DNA from 3 places in the Desulfocicer niacini genome. Region 1 is predicted to be linked to each of the others. Evidence: predicted binding sites of a transcription regulator. Region 1 holds the regulator's gene; each other region holds the start of a gene.

Region 1 (5,933 bases):
CGGTCGGCGGTACTTCTGATGGTGAGCATCTTTTCTTTTTCTGAGCGGATGCTGGTGATGAGGCTTTTGTCATGATCCAGCGGATGGTGACGACGGGTCTGGCTGTATCGAGTCACCAGCACGTCTTCATCGGTCTCCAGGAAGATGGTTTCCGGATGAAATCCGCTTTCACGAAGTTCTTCCATGATACCTGTGTAGTGGGTAAGAAAATTGTTGGCCCGCATGTCCATGACAAAGGCCAATCCGTTGAGTGCCGAAGCTTTCTGGACGGGCAGTTCCAGAAATTTAGGCAAAAGCGCCATGGGCATGTTATCAACGCAGTAAAATCCTGCATCCTCCAGTGCTGCCATGACGGTGCTTTTACCTGAGCCGGAAAGGCCGGTGATAATGTATATTTTTATGTTTTTCACGCCTTTTCTCCCGGAATGGGGGTCGGTGGTTTACCCGCGTGATGTCTGTGATGAAGATCTGGCCGGGCAAAAGATATGGTTTGAAGACTTCTGCCCGGCTTTTATCGTACAATGTTGTCAGAATTCGTCATCCACACCATGGATGACATCAACAATGTCATCCACGGACTGGGATTTCATTAAACAATCCTTGAAATCACTTTGTTTCAGTAGACGGGAAATCTGTGCCAGTACTTTCAGGTGGCTGCCGGTGGAATTCTCCGGTGTAATCAGTAGAAAAAAAATGTGAACCGGTTTGTTGTCCAGGGAGTCAAAATCCACACCGCCACGACTGAGTCCAAATCCCACCACTATGGAATCAATGGCTTTGAGTTTTCCGTGGGGAATGCCGATCCCTCCCCCGATTCCCGTACTGCCAAGCTGCTCCCTCTCCAGCAATACCTTTAATATACTATGACTGTCGGTATGTGCCATGTCGGATACTGCAGCTGCGAGTTCCTCCAGTACGCCTTTTTTGTCATTTGATTTCAGATCGGCAATAATGGCTGATCTGTGAAGAATCTCTGATATTTTCATGTAAAGTTACACCTGAAGTATATAAACAATTAGTTGCGGGGCTGTATTAGTCCCAGGTTTCCATCATTGCGTCGATAAATTACATTTACGCGTTCTGTCCGGGCATTGCTGAACACAAAGAAATTATCATCTCCCGCCGTGAACTGGACCACTGCATCATCCACATCCATGGGTTTTACATTGATGGATTCCACCACCACCTCCGGCCCTGAAACAACTTCCGGTGAAGGAGTGGCAGCTTCAGTATCTGGTATAGCCGGACTGAGAAAGGCAATTTCTTCATCTTTAATACTTTGTTTGTTGCCGGACATGTGCTGTCTGCTTTTTTCTTTGCTCTTTTTGATCTGTCCCCGCAGTTTATCCACTAGGGTATCAATGGAAGAATACATATTTTCAGATGATTCTCTGGCATGGAGTTTCATACGATCACAGATCAGGGTTATTTCAGCAATATGTCTGATTTTTTCAACGGAAAGGACCACATTTGCCTCTGCGGGGCTTTCCAGCATCTTGTCAAAGCGATCCATCTTTTTCTGAACATAGGACTTTAAAGCATCGGAAGGATCAATTCGTTTGAAAGTTACGGCTGTCTGCATAGTGTTACCTCCCTAAAATTGTTTTCGTTTGCTGGATGGAAGAATGCAAAGCATTTCCCTGTATTTTGCCACGGTTCTTCTGGCAATTTCAATGTTGTCCTTTTCCAGTAATTCTGCCAGTTTTTTATCGCTCAACGGGTGCTGTGGATCTTCCGCCGCCACAAGGTCTCTGATTTTTTCCTTGACACTTTCAGAGGCCATGGCCGCACCGTTGGTGCGTTTGATGGAGCTGTTAAAAAAATATTTCAGTTCAAACATCCCCTGGGGGGTGTAGGCATACTTGTTGGTGGTTACACGGCTGATGGTGGATTCGTGCATTTCAATGTCTTCGGCAACATCTTTTAAGATCATGGGTTTAAGATAAGAAACCCCCTTGTCAAAGAAATCCCTTTGGAACTTGATAATGCTTTCCATCACGGCATAGATGGTTTTCTGGCGTTGGTGGATGCTTTTTATCAGCCAAGATGCCGCCTGCATTTTTTCATGGAGATAGGCCTTGGCATCCTTGGGTATTTCTGTGCCGTTGGAGATGGAATCCTTGTAATAGCGGTTGATTTTAAGCTTGGGAAGTCCGTCATCGTTCATGACGATCTTGTAATCATCTCCGTCCTTGTACACATAAATGTCCGGCAGTATATAATGGGGCTCCTCCGAGGAGAATTCCCGGCCGGGCTTGGGTTCCAGGTATTTAATAACATTGACGCAGGAGATGACATTGTCAATGGAGATGTTCAGGGCATTGGCAATTTTCTTGTAGTTTTTATTTTCAAGGTTCTTGATGTGCTCTGAAATAATCCGTTCAAGGATGGGGTTGGTGATTCCCAGTCGTTTGACCTGGATGAGCAGGGCTTCTTTGAGATCCCGGGCGCACACGCCGGGAGGATCAAAGGTTTGCATGGTTTTAAGAAGGGTTTCAACGGCTTCCATTTCAAAATTACCTGTCTGGGCAATTTCTTCAAGGGGAGCACAAAGATAGCCGTCAATGTTAAGGTTGCCAATGATCAGGCTGCCGATCTGCTCTTCCATGGGGGTCGGGCCATTCATGAGAAGCTGCCATTGCAGATGTGCCTCCAGGGTTGTTTTCTGGCTGGTGAATGCCTCGTAGTTGGGGGCCTCTTGATGATCTCTTTCCGTGTGAACGCGACCGGTGGAGTTATATTCATTGATATAACTTTCCCAGTCAATGTCATCGCGGACCTTTTCATCAATGGTGACCTCTTTCATGGGTTCTTCCTGGGCCGGGGACGCTTCTTCCTTGTCCGTCCGTTCGGTCTCTTCGGGCAGTTCTGCCACCACTTCCTCAAGGGCCGGGTTTTCTTCCATTTCCTGCTGTATCATGCCCGCAAGTTCCAGGCGGGACAGTTGAAGCAGTTTAATGGCCTGCTGCAACTGGGGGGTCATCACCAGCTGCTGCGTCAAAGTTAGATTTTGTTGGAGTCCAAGTGCCATATCACAGTTTAAAGTCATCTCCCAGATAGATTTTACGTGCTAACTTGCTTGAGGTGATTTTTTCAGGGGAACCTGATTCAATCACACTTCCCTCATTCATGATATAAGCGGTGTTGCAGACACACAAAGTTTCCCGCACATTGTGGTCGGAAATCAAAATGCCGATGCCTTTTTTTGTCAACTGCACAATGATCTGCTGAATGTCGGCCACAGCCAAGGGGTCAATGCCGGCAAATGGTTCGTCCAGAAGGATAAAAAGTGGGTCTGTGGACAGTACCCTTGCGATTTCAAGCCTTCTACGTTCTCCACCGGACAGTACACTTGCCTTCTGTTCAGCCAGATTTAAAATTCCCAGCTCCTTCATTAGGCCCTCTGCCTTTCCGGTAATATTTATCGGGGGATCGGGCAGGACCTCCAGTACCGCAGTAATGTTTTGTTTAACGGTGAGTTTTCGAAATATGGACGGTTCCTGGGGAAGATACCCGATTCCGTTTCTTGCCCTCATATACATTGGATAGTCTGTAATTTCTTCCCGGTCAAGGAAAACCTTGCCTTCATCCGGTTTAATCAGGCCCACTGCCATGTAAAATGTGGTGGTTTTTCCGGCTCCGTTGGGACCCAGCAGCCCTGTTACCTCACCGTGCTTCACGCATATGTTGACATCTTTAACAACGGTTCTTCCCTTATAAATTTTCACCAGGTGATTTAATGTCAGCTCGGGCATGTTTATTTTTTTCCCGGTCCCTTGGAGGTTGAGTCTGCATCAGCGGAATTAAAGAATGCTTCCACTCGATTTGTGCCCTCACTTTCCACCACCACCCGGCGGGTGTCCTGGTACAGGGTTATTTTTTTACCTGTTACACGGCTGCCGGCAGATATCACCGTGGGTGCGTTGCCGGTTAAAATGATGGTTTGCTCCTCGGGAGTGTAAACGGCTTTGTCCGCCGTTGCTTTTCCATCATTCTGGACCATCTGGACATTTCCCGAGGCAATGAGCTGCTTGATATTGTCAGCACCCGGTGCGGTGGTGTCGGTGGTTTTCCGGTCTTTTTTTTCTGCCTCGGAATAAAGTATCACCTTGACATGATCGGCATGTATGGTGACGTCCAGTCGGGTTGCCACCACATTTCCTTTGAATTCCACCTGGGAATTTGCCTCATCAAATATCATGCTGTCTGAGGTGATGCGAACCTTTTCCTGTCGGGCATCTGTTGTTTTGTCTGCGGCCTGGAGCAGGCAATGGAACTCCGGAAGCATTAACATGGTAATAAGGCCCAGCGCAGTGAAAAATAAGGGTTTGATTTTTATCATTTATAAGCCCTTTGAGTGGATGATGTATTTGTGGTGTTAAGGCAAAATCATAGAACTTATGACGGACGAGTATCTGTCAGGACATGCCCGGTATATCAAAAAATTATGTTAATTAAAATCTTCGGCCACGGGCTGGAAGAATCCTTTAAAATCACCTGTGAGTCGGACCACATGGGTGTTTAAGTCCAGGGTGAGTTCGTTGGCTGTCATTTCTGCCCGGGGACTGGTTAAAACCACAGGATTCAATGAGTAGATTATATGTCTTTTCTTCTCATATTGCAACCGGTCTGTTTTAAGAACGTGTTCTTGATGGCGCACCACCACGGTGTCGGAAAATGTCATGTCGTGCTTTTCCGTGTCCAGGGTACCGGCCCGGGAAGTCAGATGAATTTCATCCCCCCCGGCAAGAAAGAAATGAACTGAAACATCGGTGAGAACGGCCAGGTGCTCCTGCCTTAATATTCTGGCGGAGGCGGCTTCAAGGCTCCATTCCTTGATGCCGTTTCGGGTGGATGTCTGGCGCATGACACCAAGGGAAACAAGGGTCTTGGAATCAATGTCGATGTTTTGTATCACCGGTGCCGTTTGGGTGATGCGGTTAACCACGTATAAAGACAAAAGGGCCACCACAACGCATGCCATGAAGACTGCAAGTATTAACAAAAACCTGTTTCTGTCCTTCAGGCCTGATTTCATTTCAGAAAGCCCTGGACGGTTTTCAACCACAGTCCCTTGGCCTTTAGTATCTTTTCACACACTTCCCGGACGGCCCCTCGCCCGCCCTTGCCGCTGGTGGTGTAATGGGCAAGGGAAATAACCTCAATGGGGGCATCTGCCACGGTGATAAAATGGTCCACGGCATGATAAACGGCAAGGTCCGGCAGATCATCGCCCATGAACGCAGTGGCTGCAGCTGGGATGCCTGTCTTTTCAATGATGGTTTGAAACGCCGTTAATTTGTTTTTAACGCCTTGGTAAAGTATTTCAATTCCCAGATCCCGGCATCGCATCACAAGGGCATCGGATTTTCTACCGGTGATGATGCCCACCTTCACCCCGGCTTTCATGAGCAGACGCAACCCAAGGCCGTCGCGGACATTAAAGGTTTTGATTTCCGCCCCTGTATCGGAATAGGTGATACTGCCATCGGTCAAAACTCCGTCCACATCCAGTAACAGCAGCTGGATATCAGCCATTTTGTTGGTCTGTGTCATTGCATTGCCCTTTTGATTTTAATGAGGGTGGATAAGAGGGTTTCCATTTCATGGAGGGGGATGGAATTGGGACCATCGCAAAGTGCTTTATCCGGATCTGGGTGTGTTTCTATGAAAAGCCCGTCGGCCCCGGCGGCCATGGCTGCCCGGGCCAGCATGGGGGCATATTGCCGTTCGCCGGCAGATGCATTTCCGCTGCCCCCCGGCAATTGGACACTGTGGGTGGCATCAAAAATAACGGGAACCCCCATTTGTTTTATAATGGCCACGGATCGGAAATCCACCACCAGGTTATTGTAACCAAAACTTGTGCCTCTTTCGGTGATGCTCACCTGCCGGCATCCGGCGGATTTTGCTTTTTCAATGATGTTCATACA
Region 2 (5,933 bases), on a different contig from region 1:
GAGATTCCCCATCGACCGTAAATTCTACCCACGAACAACAGAATAAAAAGGCTGATAATATTTAAGACCCCCCGGAAATAGCCAAAAAACTGTATCATACCCGCTTCACTTGCAAATTGGTTATCAACGGCATAATTGAACTGATAATTGATGATGGGAATCACCACATTGGGCATGAAGGTCAGCACCAGTACAATTTTAAACAGGGTGGATTCCCTGATCAGCGGAACCAGACGCTTAAATTCCTCAATCATGGGGGGGCTATCCTTGGAAACCCCGGTTTTGGGTTCCGTAAAAACCAAGGTGGGAAAGCGTGAAGTCATGGCATTTACAACCACAGCACCTGCCAGTGCCAGGCTCAAATATACATAGAGCAGGTTGTCCATGCGAAACACAGATGCCACCCAGGGGGTTATAAAACTGCCCAGAATCATTCCCAGCACTCCGCCAGCGGTGAGCAACGGAAAAAGACGTTTGGACTGCCGGTTGTTATAAAGATCATTGGCCAGATTCCAGAACATCAGAGCCTGGAGCATCTCAAACTGGCTTTTCATCATGAACAGTATGGGATAGATAATGTCAATGCCATAGGGAATGGCCATCCGGATAACTGTGACACATATGCCACATATGATAAATATCCAGGAAAGCAGACGGGTGGCGGCCATACGACCGCTAAAGGCCGTTATAATTCCGGTGAGAAAGAAAGTAATAACTGCATTGACCATGTTGACCAGCGGAAGATACTCCACACCATAGCGCTTTAGGAAGGCTGTTTCGGCAAAATTATTCAACAGGGTTCCAGCACTTCGGATGATAAATAGAAGCGTCACAGTCCAAAGCAGAAGAACAATTTCATCTTCATAAACTTTGAGCATATTGAGCAATTTTCCTGTCATTTCTCAACCTCAAGAACCACCCTGAAACCTGTGGTCTTAAACTTTCCACCGGGATGGGCCCAGGCTCTGTTGGCGCTCCGGCAATAATGACCATGCATAAACCAGCTGCCCCCCCTTTTGATCCGGGTGTCCCAGGCAATTTCCCGGCCGGGCTGTACCCCATCATCCAGGGCCAGATATCCATGATATGCATCTGCCACCCACTCCCAAACATTGCCGTGCATATCATAAAAACCCCAGGGGTTAGGGGGGTAGCTCTTCACCGGTGCGGGCAGATCCAACTTTAACCCCCGGGATTTGGAAACCTCAATGCAGTCGGAACACTTAAGGCTATTATTGGCGAACATGGCCTGGGTACAGTCAATGGTATCTCCAAAACTGTAAGCCGTGGTGGTGCCGGCCCGGCAGACATATTCCCACTCTTCTTCCGTGGGCAGCCGATAGGTACCCTTGCCCTGACGATTCAATTTTCCGATGAAACGCTTGCAGTCATGGTGGGACACCCGGGTCATCGGTAAATTATCTGGACCTCTCCGCCGCGAAAACATCTGCTTTGGCATGATGCGGTACCATTGTTTAAGGGTTACTTCCGTGGTCTGCATGTAAAAAGCATTTTTTATATGAACCTGATGCTGGGGTTCATTGGAACTTCTGAAGGGTTCATCCTCAGGACTTCCCATGATAAAGAACCCTGGTTTTACCAGGATAAATTCCATTTCCGCCTCATTGACAACCCTTGCATCCAGAGCCTCTGCCATGCCGGATGCAAAGATAAATACAAAAACAAACAGATGGCAAAGGACAGGCACCCATTGCCGGATGATCTTCTCTGGAAATGAGATCTCTGCCTGATATCGTTCTTTTTTATGAATCTTCATAGAATGAACTCCTTTGGGTTGTGGGGCATCTCAATGGGTGGTGTATACTCCGATGTTGACAGAATAACTGACAAATGACCCCGTTTATCCATGGATTACTTTTATTTAAACATTTCCCAACGCCATTTTCGGAGCATATCCCTGTCTGTCTGGGTCATGGTGGTTATGCCAAGGCGGGTTACAAAATGGATGCCAGCTTGTTTCACCTCAACCACTTTTGCATAAAAGTCACTGAAGCAATGCACCTGCCTGCAAAATTGAAACTGCAGCTTTATATCCGTAAAAAGGGGAAGTTCCGGTAATATAACGGCCTCCAGGTGGGTTTCATCGATGGAAAGGGTGTGGCCGCTCAAAGGTGTATCTGTCATTCTTTTCTCATGAATTACCCAATAATGAAAGGGAAGCCTTATGGACATGGCTTTTCCTGGCCCGACAACAACATCAAGGGCCACATGATATGCACCGGCAATGGCGGAGACACCATAAAAAACCAGGGGCGTTTTCATCCCCTTCATCATCACTGTCCTGGGGGAAGCCGCTGTAATTATGGATTTCACATAATCATAGGTTGACTTCCCGATAAGAATTTCTCCTCCAATTGTATTGGACTCTATACGGGATGCTTCATTTACCGTGGCACCCACAATGCCATATTTCATGCGAAGTTCAGATCCGATATTACCCACAATAACTTCCCCGGTATTAATACCAATACCCATTTCCATGGGAGGAAATCCTTTTAAGCCTATTGCATGATTTAAATGGTTAAGAGCATTCTGCATTTCAATGGCACAGGCCACACCACGTTCCGGATCATTGTCGTGGCTTTCCGGTGCCCCAAAAACAGCCAGAATGGCATCTCCGATGATCTCGTCAATGATTCCGTCATATTTGATGATCACTTCAGACATTTTTTCCAGATATTGATTCAGATAAAGAACCATTTCATGGGGATCTCTTTTTTCAGAAAGGTGGGTGAACCCACGCAGATCCGAAATCAAAACAGTAACCGCTTTTCGACTACCGCCAATTTTAGGCCCATCTGGAGATTCCAGAATCTGATCCACCACTTTGCTTGAAAGGTACTGGCCAAATGTTTTGCGTATAAACCGAATTAAATTTAGGCGTTCCCGGGAGACTTCAAGTATTTTGTTTAACATATCATCCCGGGAACTTACGATCCGTTGAATCTCTCTTGGAGTATTGGTCGGAAGCAGCACCGGATGAAAGGACTCTGTCACCTGTTGTGATGCCCTGTTAGCAAGGTCAATCTGCTCCAGGGGAACAATGATTTTTTGTGTGAGAAATCGTCTGAGGCTGGTCATCATAAAAGCAATAATTACAGCCACAAACCCAATGATGCGAAGGGCATACCAGAACAAAGCCATGGCATCTGCATGGTCGTCTGTCATAGCCCTGTAAAGAAGTGAAAAAACAAGCAACACTCCCTCAATAAATAAAATTCTCCAAAAAATGCCCCTCAAAAGAATTCTTCGAACACCTGGTGCACTTTTATGTTCATTGTCCTGCCGCATCTGTTTTTACCTTGATTTTTTATAAAAAAAATTACAAACTTGAAAGATCTTAAGTCTTATAAATTCAATTTTGTAATCACAATTAGATATATCCCTCCAACCCCAATCAAGAGATATACATTATAAAACAAACACTTATATATTTATAAAGTCGTGTGGCACAATATCTGCATTTTTAGAAAATAAATTATTGAAAATAACTTTATACGCAAAGATCAAGCCTGACCCCCTTAGTATTACTTGATCATTGAGTTAAAAAACAACACTTTAAAATTGGAGAAATATCATGACAAAAGAAGATATCCTTAAAATCATTGAAAAAGAAAACGTTAATTTTTTCAGAATGCAGTTCTGTGATATCAATGGTTTCATGAAAAATGTTGCCGTACCCAAAAGCCAGATTGAAAAGGCTCTGGATGGAAAAATCATGTTTGACGGTTCATCCATTGATGGATTTGCACGCATCCATGAGTCAGACATGTACCTGGTTCCCGATTACGATACCTTCTGTGTATTGCCCTGGAGAAATAAGGCAGGTGTTGCCGCCGCCAGAATTATCTGTGATGTATATAAATCCAATGGCACCCCTTTTGCCGGCTGCCCCCGTGTGAACCTGAAACGGGTTCTGGCAGAAGCCAAAGAGATGGGTTTCACCATGAACGTGGGTACGGAAGCCGAATTTTTTCTGTTCAAACTTGATGCCGATGGCAACAGCACCACCAAGACCGATGACAATGCAGGTTATTTCAGCCTGGACCCCGAAGATACGGGTCTGAACTGCCGGCGTGAAATCATTGAAACCCTTGAAACCATGGGCTTTGAAATCGAAGCGTCCCACCATGAAGTGGCTGAAGGTCAACATGAAATCAATTTTAAATATGCCGATGCCCTCACCTGCGCCGACAATACCCTTACCTTTAAATGGGTGGTAAAATCCATTGCCAAGAAACATGGACTCCACGCAACCTTTATGCCCAAACCTATTTTCGGCATCAACGGCTCCGGCATGCACACCAATCAGTCCCTATTCAACCTGGATGGCACCAATGCCTTTGCTGATGAGAATGATCCGCTTAAACTCAGCGAAGTGGCCTACCAGTACATTGCAGGTCTCATGAAAAACGCCAAAGATTTCTGCGCCGTCACCAATCCCTTGGTGAACTCTTATAAACGTCTGGTGGCAGGATACGAAGCACCGGTATACATCGCCTGGTCCACTTCCAATAGAAGTGCACTGCTGCGTATTCCAGCCTCCAGAGGTATCGGAACAAGGGTTGAGGTTCGCTGTCCGGACCCGGCATGTAATCCCTATCTGGCCTTTGCCATGATGCTCAACTCTGGACTGGACGGCATTAAAAACAAACTGACCCCTGCACCGGCAACAAACAGTGATATTTTTTCCATGAACGCCGCAGAAAAGAAAGAGGCGGGCATTGCGGCCCTGCCGTCAAGTCTGCGTGAAGCGTTGAACGAATTCATAGCAAGTCCCATTGCCCAAAACACCCTTGGGGATCACATCTTTGAAAAATACGTCTTTAACAAAGATAAAGAATGGGACAACTATCGCATTTCCGTGACAGACTGGGAAGTGAAACATTATCTTAACATCTATTAATTTATCATGATTCGTAAATTTTTATTTTTTATTCTGCATGTGCAGTTTTGATCTTCATGCAGAAGACCTCAAGATAATGGCTCTTTCCCATTGATGCACAGGACAGTCCGGCAACCAAATACACACGAATTGACAACTATTATATAAGCATAATATTTGAATCGTTTGAGCAATGTTTAATTCATGTATGAAGTTGCCGGACCGTTTCTGTTTCATGAGACACTATTGTTTATAAATCATGATACACATTTTTCCTTCAGTGGCACTCCTCACCAACATCGAAACTCCACTCCATATATTTTTCATAAATATTCCAAGATATTACAATAAAATATAATTATTGGCATAATCTTTGCTTTTCATATCTGAAAATTATAGAGAATTCTTCAAGGATAAGGATTCATACAGCGGATATTTATGGCTGCAACAATTCAATTAAGGGGGACAAAAGATGAAAAAAGTTTTAATCGCCTATGTGAGCAGAACCGGTGTGACAGAAAAAATGGCTAATTATCTGGCAGAGGGCGTTCGCATGGGTGGACTTGAAGCAACGGTGATGAAGACCTCCGCCATCAAAAATGAAAAAGAATTAGCTGGTTTTGATGGATACATTTTTGGATGCCCCACCTATCACAAAGACATGACCTCCGGCATGAAGCAATTTCTCTTTTTGGCGGAAAAAGCCAACCTTACTGGCAAAGTTGCAGGGGCCTTTGGTTCCCACACCCACAGCGGTGAATCTGCACCCATGATATTTGATACCATGCAGTATGTGTTTAAAATGGACACCGTCACCCTGGGACCTTTGAATCTCACCGAAGGCATGATGGAAACCGATGAAGGTGCCAAGGCCTGTCAGCAGTATGGTAAGGCTTTGACTGAAAAATTTCAGTAATCTTCTTTGGCATCCTTAGATTTTCACTTCTAATTTTCGTGTTATTCTGGGTTGTTTAGATTAGTTTAATACAGGGAAATTACTCAGGGGAAATGATTAGTCATTTCCCCT
Region 3 (5,933 bases), on a different contig from region 1:
AGTCTGCGCTTGGTTACAATCGGCAGGGCAAATGGGCCGAGCGCCTTTGGCTCCGAATGGGCCGCATTTATTTTAATCGGTTATACCATAAAATCAAGGAAATGCCCCCGCTTTTGATTTTTCGGTTTTGCTCACAAGACCGCAACTTCTGGGGGTGCCAGGCCCTGTTGCTCAATTAAAGCGACACAGATGGAAAAAACAGGCAATGGAGTGAGCTGTGTCTGCTCGCTTGTTTTCAAACACCAGGTATGTTAACAAACACTATTTGGATTTGGTTACAACATGGTCCACGAGTCACAGTTGGCGGATCAATGGCCAGCAGATTGTATTTTTTATAAAATTTGCTAAAAAAGCGCAATAGATGCCAACCCATCCATCCCATCGCCGCAAACACCGAGGCTGGGCTCTGGATTTTTATATAAAATTCCGTCCAACGTGGTGCAATGATGAGAGTTTTAATTTTGGTTATGGCAGCTGATTACTGCCATGTATTTTATTTTCGTTTAAGTGTCCTTTTATCAACCTGTTTTTACGATAACAAAAACGTATCATACAAAAAGGTGAGTATCCATGAACTATGAAAGTATTGTTGTTGAGATCGGTGAAGACTTTGTTGGACAGATAACCCTTAATCGCCCCGGACAGCTGAACACATTTACAACGACCCTGGCCACGGAACTGAACCACGCCCTGCTGGATCTGGACGGGAAAAAGACAGTGCGGGTTATTCTGATAAAAGGGGAAGGCAAAGCATTTTGCGCAGGCATTGATGTGGGGGATTTTTTTGGCAAAACCGCTTCGGAATATCGGCAATGGATTGAATGCATGGAAACCCCCCTGGTGAGCATCAGTAGAATGAGCAAACCCGTCATAGCCCAGGTTCACGGAGTGGCCGCAGCAAACGGTGCCGGGCTTGTGGCCGCAGCGGATCTTGCCATCGCAAGTGACAAAACACGACTGGGGCTGACGGCCATCAATGTGGGGTTGAACTGCATCGGTCCCATCATTCCGGTGAGCCGATCCATCGGTCGGAAAAGAGCCCTTGAGCTGTTATTTTACGGGGATCTAATCTCGGCCCAAACGGCCCTTGAAATGGGCCTGATAAACAAAACCGTACCTGCGGAAGATCTGGAAACAGAGGCAAGAAACTGGGCGGCCATCCTGGCCCGGAAAAGCCCGGTGGCCCTGCAGAATGCAAAAAAAGCATTTTATGCCACCGCCGATGGGGATTATTATAAATCCTTTGACTATATGAACGAAGCCTTTGCCAGGCTTTGCACCACGGAAGATGCCGAAGAAGGCATTAAAGCCTTTCTGGAAAAACGCAGCCCTGAATGGAAAGAAAAATAGGGGCTGATCACACTGGATAGGTTGTCTTTTTTACCCATTCATCCACCTGATTTTTCTTAAATTTCCAGAAACGACCGATCTTGTGAGCGGGCATTCCTTTTTCTCTGATCCATTTATAAATACTATCCCGCTTTACCCCGAGATAAAGGCATATTTCTTCCACTGACAACCATCGGTCTTCCATATTTTACTCCATATTTATTTAAATCCACGTTCAAACAGGCCGGTCAATTGCGTGAAAAATTGACCGGCCTGTTTTGCAAAATTTACCTGAAAGAATATGATCTCTTGTATCAGATCAATTCAAATCCCCGCTCTCCATGGATGGCGGAGTCAAGTCCTTCCCTCTCCTGATCAGCGTCCACCCGAAGACCAGATGTTAACATTTTTGTAATAAGCACCACCACAAAGGTGGCAATGGCGGAAAAGGCAATGGTGGCAATAACGGACAGAAACTGTGCCCACAGCTGACCGGGATTGCCATGGAACAGGCCTGCAATGTCACCGGTGATGGCGGGATCCGCAAACAGGCCTGTACCAAGGGCGCCCCAGACACCGCATACCCCATGGACACCGAAGGCATCCAGGGAATCATCATAACCCGCCTTCTTTTTCAGGACAGACACACTGAAATAACCGATGACACCGGCCACAGAACCCAAGATAATGGAGGCAAACAGCCCCACAAACCCTGCCGCCGGGGTAATGGCCACAAGTCCTGCCACAACCCCCGATGCAATGCCAAGCACCGTGGGTTTTCCGCTGAATTTCCACTCAATGAGCATCCAGGCAATGGCTCCAGCGGCAGCCGAGGTGTTGGTCACTAAAAAGGCTGATGCCGAAAGACCGTCGGCGGCCAGGGCACTTCCTGCATTGAACCCGAACCACCCGAACCACAGCAACGCCGCACCCAGTGCTGTCAGGGCAATACTTGAAGGAAACATGACATCTTTCCCATATCCCTTTCGTTTGCCAAGCATCAGCGAAAGCACAAGACCTGCCACACCCGCATTGATGTGAACCACATTGCCGCCTGCAAAATCAAGGGCACCCAGCACCTTGTCCATCCAGCCGCCCCCCCATACCCAGTGGGCCACAGGTGTATATACAAAGGTCAGCCACAGCACGGAAAAAACCAGCCAAGCAGAAAACTTCATGCGGTCCACCACCGAGCCCAGCACCAGGGCAAGGGTGATGCAGGCAAAGGTCATCTGGAACACCACAAACACAAAGCTTGGAATGGTACCGGAGAGGGAACTGATGGTCATTCCCTTTAGAAAAAGAGAATCAAGATTACCGATAAAGGCACCCTCCCCGCTGAAGGTGAGGCTGTATCCCCATCCCACCCAGATCAGACTGCCGATGCAGTAAGCCACAAAGGTCATGGCGTAGGTGTTTAACAAATTTTTGTACCGGGACATCCCGCCGTAAAACAGAGCAAGGCCCGCCGGTGTCATCATCATCACCAGGGCCGTTGCCACGATGATCCATGCGGTGTCTCCACTGTTTAATGTTGGGGTATCTCCAGCAAATGCCAGACCCGATAATAATGAAATGATAAACCCTGTTATCCCTGTAATTTTAATCAGCATGTAAACCCTCCGTCACCTGATGATCTATTAATCATTCGGTTAAAAAATTTGGCTAAACCTGAATTGTTCATAAAAGCAATTATTTGATATTTATAATACTCAAAATCCATGCCATACGCACAAAATGTGCATAAACAATTTATTTTAAAAGAAATATTTACCTTTTCCAAAAGAATAGCAATGAGCCAACATTACAAAAAACGACTACAATTTTGTTTTCATGCAAGTTAAAATTACATTTTGGTTCTAACAGATCAGGTGGGACCGAGAAATTTGGGGCAGGGGCAATGTTTTGGATTTTATTGCCTGGATATGCCATGCAAAAGTAGTGCGGAGGGAAAAAAGGGATAGGCTTGCTCACAAAATGGGCAAACGGTGGCAGGTGACCCATTTTGTGAGCAAATTCAGAACATTTTCAGATAATCATATTGATGTCCTGCAAAAACATCCACAGGACATCACCACCGATACAATAACGCTATTTTCGATGCCGGGCCGGAAGCTCCCACTCTTCCACCGTGGTGGTTTCGTAAATCTCCTCCCAGCCAGTGATCATGCCTGAAATATGACTGAACAGAGAATGTCCGGTGGTGGTCATGTACACATGCACCAGAAGAAAGGAAACCAGCATGAATGCCAGCAACGTGTGCAGCCAGGCCACCGGCGCCAGGGGAATCAACATCCCGGCCCAGGAGTTCCAGGTGTAATAGAAAAGACCCGTCAGCATCTGCACCGGCAACAACAGGGCTGAAAGCCCCAGATAGGTCAACCGCTGCAGCGGGTTGTGCTTAGCCCCGGGGGATTTCTCCACAGGGTGGGATTTTCCCTGGAAGATACCAAAGGCATAGTACATCATCACGGCAAAGAGTTTTTTAGTAGTGGGAACATATTGCTTCCACTCCCCGGTGGTGAACAACCAGAAGACAAAAAAGGCAAACAATACCAGCCAGGACAAACCGATGAAATTATGCACATTCACGGCCCGCTGGAACCCCAGCAGGGAATAGGTGCCGTGGATTTCAAACCCGGTGACAAGCAGGGTCATGATCATCAACGCCTGAAGCCAGTGCCAGAAACGTTCATATCGGGTATAGAGATATATTTTAATGATTTTTTTATCATTCATGGCTGTTACTCCTTTGCGTTTTTCCGGGTGAAAAATCGGCCCAGTCCATGGAGTCCCACACCGCCCAGGGAACCCAGTACAATCAACCAGCCCAGTGAATCCACAGGGGTGGATTTATCCCGGCCCGGCATGTAAAATCCCGTAAGGCTTGATAATCTACTCTCTTCCCGGTTGTGGCACTGGGTGCAGGAAAGGGCTTTGCTCTTGGGGGCCACCATGTGGGTGATGGGAAAGGCGTAGGTGGTCTCTACAAAATCAAATTCCCCGGAAAAGGGCAAATTCAGGGTTTTATTTCCCAGAGTCAGGGCCTCATCCCAGTTAAAGGTGGTCCAGTATCCCTTTTCTCCGGAAAGCAGCGGTGCCAGAAGGGTTTTATGCACCTTGTCATAGGGCTGTTTTCCCCGGTGGATCTTGAATGGAAAAATGCGGGAATCAGGATCATTGGCATCCCCCATGGGCTGGCTGACCTTGACCACTGTGCCAGGATCAATGACATCCTCTGCCGTGGTGCTGGTCTGGGTGCCGTTGGACCAGAAATATTCCGGCACCACATTTTTTTCCCAGGTCATCTCACCTTTGATGGATTTATAGGTTTCTTTCCCGAGATCTCCCACGATATCATAGGGTTTTCCCTCTTTAAGGTGTCCGGCCTTTGACCAGTCCCAGCTCATCTTGGTGGGATTGACCCTGGCATACTCAGGAATATGGCAGGACTGACAGGCCACCTTATCCGTGTGATCGTTCATTTTGGAATCGTTTTTATGGGGGGCATCACTGTGGCAGGAAACACAGGTAATCTTGGGGGCCAGATCATCTTCTAAAAGACTCTTGCTGCTCTCCACCGCCGGGTTGGTATAAATTCGACCGGCAATGTTATGATTGGTGGTGGTGTGGCACCGGGTACAGGTGAAATTTTTACCATCGGTGCCCATGTGGACATCCAGCATTTTATTGGGTTTCATCAACGAGGTATCCAGATCTCCGTGCTTGACCCCGTCGCCGCCGCCGCCTTTGAAATGACACTCACCGCAGTTATTACGGCCCGGAAGACCCACCTTGCCGGCAGCAACTGAGACGTCCGCCTGGATTTCGGCCATGATTTCCCTGGATTCTGGATCATTGTCTTCGGAAAAGGCCTTGATATCGGTGAAGGCCTCGGTGTAATTGAACTTCTCCGTGCCATGGCATTTCAGACAATTGACTTCATTTTCAATGCCGTTCCACCCGGCATGGCATTTCAGACAAGCCTTGTCTTCCATGTTATTGGCGGAAATACAAAAATTGTTAACAGAATAACCTGCCTTTCCATATTTCATATCCTTTTTATCGCCGGAGGCAAGCCAGGTCCAGTGAATGGTTTTATGAAACTGGGTGGATGCCTCGGTGTGACAGGAGAGGCATGCCCGGGTAATTTCATCGCCGGAGGTGAAGGGTTTCTTCAGGGCCTCATGCATGGTGTGATCGGTGGTGATCCATTTTTGTTCCCGTTTCACAGCCTGTTTGGCCAGCTTTCTGCCAGGAGCCTCCTCGTTCCCTTCACCGGTGGCAGACAGGGCTTTAAAAGAAGTGCCTGCCAGCAGAAAAACCGATAATAACAGCGTCAATACGATTGAGGCGGTTTTCTTTATCATTCAGACCTCCGTAGGGAAGAGACTCACAAAGGGGCCACATCGGTATGAGAAATGCACCGGTTAACGTCATTTCCCCTTCACCGTGGCCAAAATCATGATCCAGTCCCCTGCATTTACAATTGCAATATTCAGAGAAAATAATACCGATGCGCGTTTTGCGCCATGCCTTCCCATGAGATCAGGGGCATGGTCATTTATGATGCCATGCCCCTGCCAATATTATTTACAGGTTGC

What was found. The regulator sigma-54, encoded in region 1, starts transcription at its own class of promoters, with help from an activator protein. The targets are predictions, from matches to a motif close to TNTGGCACANTTTCTGCTNT.
Region 2: a site for sigma-54 is predicted at 3,467-3,486, ahead of glnA (type I glutamate--ammonia ligase). Genes of this name have one in related genera too.
Region 3: a site for sigma-54 is predicted at 3,057-3,076, ahead of ACYQ2M_RS03200 (ammonium transporter). Genes of this name have one in related genera too.

Annotation. Positions count from the first base shown of each region.
Region 1 is NZ_BAAHYK010000022.1:16,328-22,260, reverse strand. Features, by position in the region: gene rapZ (RNase adapter RapZ) at 1-410, opposite strand, end outside; gene ACYQ2M_RS13195 (PTS sugar transporter subunit IIA) at 528-986, opposite strand; gene hpf (ribosome hibernation-promoting factor, HPF/YfiA family) at 1,016-1,582, opposite strand; gene rpoN (RNA polymerase factor sigma-54) at 1,595-3,031, opposite strand; gene lptB (LPS export ABC transporter ATP-binding protein) at 3,033-3,755, opposite strand; gene ACYQ2M_RS13175 (LptA/OstA family protein) at 3,758-4,342, opposite strand; gene lptC (LPS export ABC transporter periplasmic protein LptC) at 4,451-5,005, opposite strand; gene ACYQ2M_RS13165 (KdsC family phosphatase) at 5,035-5,556, opposite strand; gene kdsA (3-deoxy-8-phosphooctulonate synthase) at 5,553-5,933, opposite strand, start outside.
Region 2 is NZ_BAAHYK010000034.1:44,098-50,030, reverse strand. Features, by position in the region: gene ACYQ2M_RS17455 (Npt1/Npt2 family nucleotide transporter) at 1-878, opposite strand, end outside; gene ACYQ2M_RS17450 (formylglycine-generating enzyme family protein) at 896-1,777, opposite strand; gene ACYQ2M_RS17445 (adenylate/guanylate cyclase domain-containing protein) at 1,879-3,219, opposite strand; gene glnA (type I glutamate--ammonia ligase) at 3,599-4,927, shown strand; gene ACYQ2M_RS17435 (flavodoxin domain-containing protein) at 5,379-5,822, shown strand; gene ACYQ2M_RS17430 (diacylglycerol/lipid kinase family protein) at 5,923-5,933, opposite strand, start outside.
Region 3 is NZ_BAAHYK010000004.1:112,342-118,274, forward strand. Features, by position in the region: gene ACYQ2M_RS03190 (enoyl-CoA hydratase/isomerase family protein) at 571-1,350, shown strand; gene ACYQ2M_RS03195 (helix-turn-helix domain-containing protein) at 1,358-1,534, opposite strand; gene ACYQ2M_RS03200 (ammonium transporter) at 1,644-2,942, opposite strand; gene ACYQ2M_RS03205 (cytochrome b/b6 domain-containing protein) at 3,421-4,068, opposite strand; gene ACYQ2M_RS03210 (tetrathionate reductase family octaheme c-type cytochrome) at 4,074-5,699, opposite strand; gene ACYQ2M_RS03215 (cytochrome c family protein) at 5,919-5,933, opposite strand, start outside.